2 regions of the Shewanella eurypsychrophilus genome follow, and region 2 is predicted to be linked to the other one. Evidence: predicted binding sites of a transcription regulator. Region 2 holds the regulator's gene; the other holds the start of a gene.
The links. The regulator sigma-54, encoded in region 2, starts transcription at its own class of promoters, with help from an activator protein. The targets are predictions, from matches to a motif close to GTTGGCACGNNNNTNGNNT.
Positions count from the first base shown of each region.

Region 1: FM038_RS03245 (superinfection exclusion B family protein) is a predicted target of sigma-54. The motif match lies at 1,451-1,469, and genes of this name have one in related genera.

Region 1 covers NZ_CP045503.2:800,955-803,162, reverse strand. The annotation lists gene FM038_RS03250 (DUF3149 domain-containing protein) at 524-652, shown strand; gene FM038_RS03245 (superinfection exclusion B family protein) at 801-1,409, opposite strand; gene FM038_RS03240 (sensor histidine kinase) at 1,642-2,208, shown strand, end outside.
Region 2 covers NZ_CP045503.2:5,077,646-5,079,853, forward strand. The annotation lists gene lptB (LPS export ABC transporter ATP-binding protein) at 1-43, shown strand, start outside; gene FM038_RS21750 (RNA polymerase factor sigma-54) at 197-1,675, shown strand; gene hpf (ribosome hibernation promoting factor) at 1,887-2,174, shown strand; gene ptsN (PTS IIA-like nitrogen regulatory protein PtsN) at 2,177-2,208, shown strand, end outside.

The sequences.
Region 1 (2,208 bases), 1.6 Mb from region 2:
GCTCGTTGCAAAGCATAAGATTCTTTGCAAACCTTTGCAAGACAAATCGCATCTCAAAAGGATTTTTAACTTCGACTATTCAACATGTTATAGCAAATCAGAATTTAGAGACGCTATATTTTGAATCCGTCGTGTCTACCAATTCCACCACACCGGCTTAATCAAATAGACTAACTAAAATCGTTACGACCTCAGTAAGTGCGGGCATTATACCTTTGAGAGGGCGAATGGCAAGCCTTTTAAAAGCTCAAAAGATCTGACCGAACAAATTTCACTCTGATGTTTTTATTTTAGCCTCATCGACGGTTTCCACAGGCTAAAAGCTGATCACTGGCTTATTTAGCACTCACTGTGTCTGCGAGTGCTAAATAAGCCAAATGAGATGTAACGCAAACAATTAACATTAAAGCTTTAGTTTCATAATGATTCTGGCTGAAATTTGATCGAGATCATCAAGTTGATCTCTAAAGCAGATTAGTTTGGGGAACAAGGTAATGAAATAGATTTGAAAGAGGACTTCACTATGGCTTTCTGGTTAGATTTAATGTTTGGTAACCCAATAGGTTTAATGTCAATGACCGTTATTTTTATGACGATTGGCATCATGGTATATCTCATGTGGATGTTTATCCAAAAATCTAAGCCTGAGTAAGCTTACACTGAAGCATATTGTTGAAAGCATGGTTTTAATTGAACGGCGGTATCTTTGATGGTCTGCTGTTCTTAATGCAAATGGGGGCTCTATGCCCCCTATTTTTTATCCATTCCCTATAACTAAGCCAATGAATTTAGCCCTATATTTAAGCGGCATGCTTTCTTGACCCTGATATGTGAGCAAATGTCGGTCTGGCTTTTATCAAGTTTTGCATCTCTTCCTGACTAGGCTCACCGACGGGTAACCTTAGCACCTGACGATTAAGGTAAATCCTTGCGCGCATTGATATCTTATAATCTGCAGTAGGCCCCTGAATAGCGTAGTGCTTTTGGTTACCTAAATGCTCAATGATATTAGTGGTTAGCAGACTTTGTACCGCTGGCTCATTCTGCGGCAGGGTTAAAACGGTTTCTCCTTGCAGGAAAAACTCGCGTAACAAAGCGCGCTCAGTTGGATCGAGTAATCTCACCTTCTCTTCGATAACGACTGTGGCACGCTTTACTCTCAACGAACTTATCGCCTCATCCAAGAAGTAATTAACAACCTGAGTAATAAGGTAGGCGATACCAATAATGAAAGTTAAGCCTATAAAATGAGATTGGGCACTCACAACCTTATCCAAGTGGACGACTTCCAGAATTGCGGCAGGGACAAATAACAAGGCACCGCTGACGATTGCGAGCCAAAGCATAGAGCTAAAAATCAGCTGCTTAGGAGCCGACGCTTTAAATATTTGTGTCTTTACTTTTTGCATAGCAATACCTAGTGTCAAAAACCTGTACTTATGCAATTCAAAAGCAATATTAGTGCCACAAAGTGATTTAATGTCCTTTTACAATGAATAATTTTTTTTGTTATTTTTAAGTGACTAAGATACTCATTAAAGTGATTGTCAGTCTATGCTTATGTAGGGATGCCGACTTCGACGTTATTGAAGCCAAAGGTGAGCAAGACTGTTTAACTTTCAATACTTAAGAAAAGGATCCATGCAAACTTTTACTAGCAGATTAATCAAAAGCCAGATTGGCCGTAAGTTAACCATATCAATCATATTGTTTAGCTCATTAATCACCTTGATCACCACAGGGTTTCAATTGATAAATGACTATAAGGGCGATGTCGATCGCATCTCTCGGCAATTTACCAGCATTGAAAAAGTAAACTTAGATGTATTAGCTGCCAGTATTTGGGTTATCGATGAGCGCTTAATTAACACTCAACTTAACGGACTCATTCAGCTCCCAGATATCACCTACATTTCTATCAACGACGATAGTGGCCAAGTCTGGATATCTGGAACCCCAACACCTGAAAACACCATAGAAAAAACCTTCGAACTGTTTTATAGCTCTGGCAATGACAGCATTCCTGTCGGTACCTTATTGGTTCAAGCAGATCTAAAAGCTGTTTATGAAAAGCTATTAGATAGAGCCATTATCATCCTACTCTCCAATGCCATTAAAACTTTCATCGTCGCAGGCTTTATCCTGTTTCTGGTTTGGTACATGGTCGCCAGACACTTACACCAACTCAGTCAGTATTGTAAAAAATTG
Region 2 (2,208 bases):
GCAAGTGAGAGCTGTGTACTTAGGTGAACAATTCAAGCTATAGTTAATCAATAAACTCTTTCTTCCTCGCGTATTAAGAGCAAAAAAAATTTACCAACGCTCAGCTTACTTACAGTGAGTTTAGGGGCCAGAGAAACCCCAGTTCAATTAAACAGGCTTTCTCATTTTATAATTACAATGAAGGGAATAGCGGTAAATGAAAGCGTCACTCCAGCTTAAAATGGGTCAGCAGTTAACCATGACACCGCAACTGCAACAGGCCATTCGCCTTTTGCAGCTATCGTCGCTGGAACTGCAACAAGAAATCCAACAAGCATTAGACTCCAACCCCCTTCTCGAATTAGACGAGGAGCAAGTTGATCTCCCGGTCAATGGTGAAGATAAAACCATTGATTCAACTGAATTCAGTTCTGGCTCAGAGGATGATGCACCTCTCGATAGCTCAGCAGTAGATACTTCTGAAGCCTTAACTCAAGACTCGATGCCTGAAGACTTTCCTACGGACACCACTTGGGATGAGGTGTATACCGCAACGCCAAACTCTAGCTCTGGCGCTATGCGCGACGATGATATGCCTTTTCAAGGAGAAACTAGTGAAGGCTTATACGAGCACCTAGAATGGCAAAAGAACCTTACACCTTTTTCCGATAATGACCTCGCGATAGCAACCGCTATCATAGATGCTGTGGATGAGAGAGGCTATCTCACCCAAAGCGTCGAAGATATTCTTGAAGCGATGGGCGATCCAGAAATTGAGCAGGATGAAGTTGAAGCCGTTTTGAAACGTGTACAACATTTCGATCCCATTGGAATTGCAGCGAGAGATATCAGTGAATGCTTAATGATCCAACTTGCACAATATGCTGACACTACACCACATATCGATAATGCGCGTATTTTAATAGCAGATCACCTTGATTTAATAGCAGGACGAGACTTCCGCTTATTGATGCGTAAGACTAAGCTCAAAGAAGATGATCTTAGAGAAGCTATTGAGTTGATTCAAACGCTTAACCCTCGCCCAGGGTTAGCCATTACACTTGGCCGTGATGAATACGTGATCCCCGATGTCACTGTCACCAAGAAAAAAGGCCGCTGGGTCGTTGAGCTCAATCCAGACTACATGCCTAAAATCAATGTAAATCAACATTATGCTTCTATGGCAAAAAGCACCAAAAACCAAGCTGATGGCCAGTTTATCCGTGGACATCTACAGGAAGCTAAGTGGTTTATCAAAAGCTTAGAGAGCCGAAATGATACCCTGCTAAAAGTTGCCAACTGCATTGTAAAATTTCAGCAAGGTTTCTTTGAATTTGGTGAAGAAGCGATGAAACCTATGGTGCTTAACGATATTGCAGAAGCCGTTGAGATGCACGAGTCCACCATTTCGCGTGTCACTACTCAAAAGTATATGCATACTCCGCGAGGCATATTCGAGTTGAAGTACTTCTTCTCGAGCCACGTAGGAACTGATGATGGTGGTGAGTGTTCATCAACCGCTATTCGTGCCTTTATTAAGAAGTTAGTAGCAGCAGAAAATCAGAAGAAACCTCTGAGTGATAGTAAGATGGCATTGTTATTGGCAGAGCAAGGCATCAAGGTTGCCAGACGAACCATAGCCAAGTATCGTGAAGCTATGATGATTCCACCTTCGAATCAACGTAAAAGTTTATAAACAATCAATTTAGACCTTAAGTCGAAATAATCTATTCTTCACTTAAGGTCTGAGCCGCACTCAAAAAGAGCAGATGACCAGAAGAAGCCTGCAGTCGAAAATATGGCTAACCTCCTGGTATAACAGGGAACAGTGTTGTGAGTTAAGCCAAAATAACTTAGCGAAATCAGCCAAAGAGTTATCTATAATCGGAAACTGGAGGAGTATTTCTATGCAAATAAACCTAACTGGACATCATATCGAAATCACCACATCACTAAGACAATATGTTGAAGAAAAGTTTACTAAGCTTGAACGACATTTCGATCAGATCAATAATGTGCAGGTTATTTTAAATGTTCAAAAAATGCAGCAAAAAGCAGAAGCCAAACTTCACCTAGCGGGTGCAGAGGTTTTTGCAGCGTCTCAAAACGCAGACATGTATGCCGCAATCGACTCCCTGATAGATAAGCTAGACCGTCAGGTTATTAAACACAAAGAGAAGCTGACAAAACATTAACGATGGAATTAAGCACCATCCTGCAGCCGGAGTG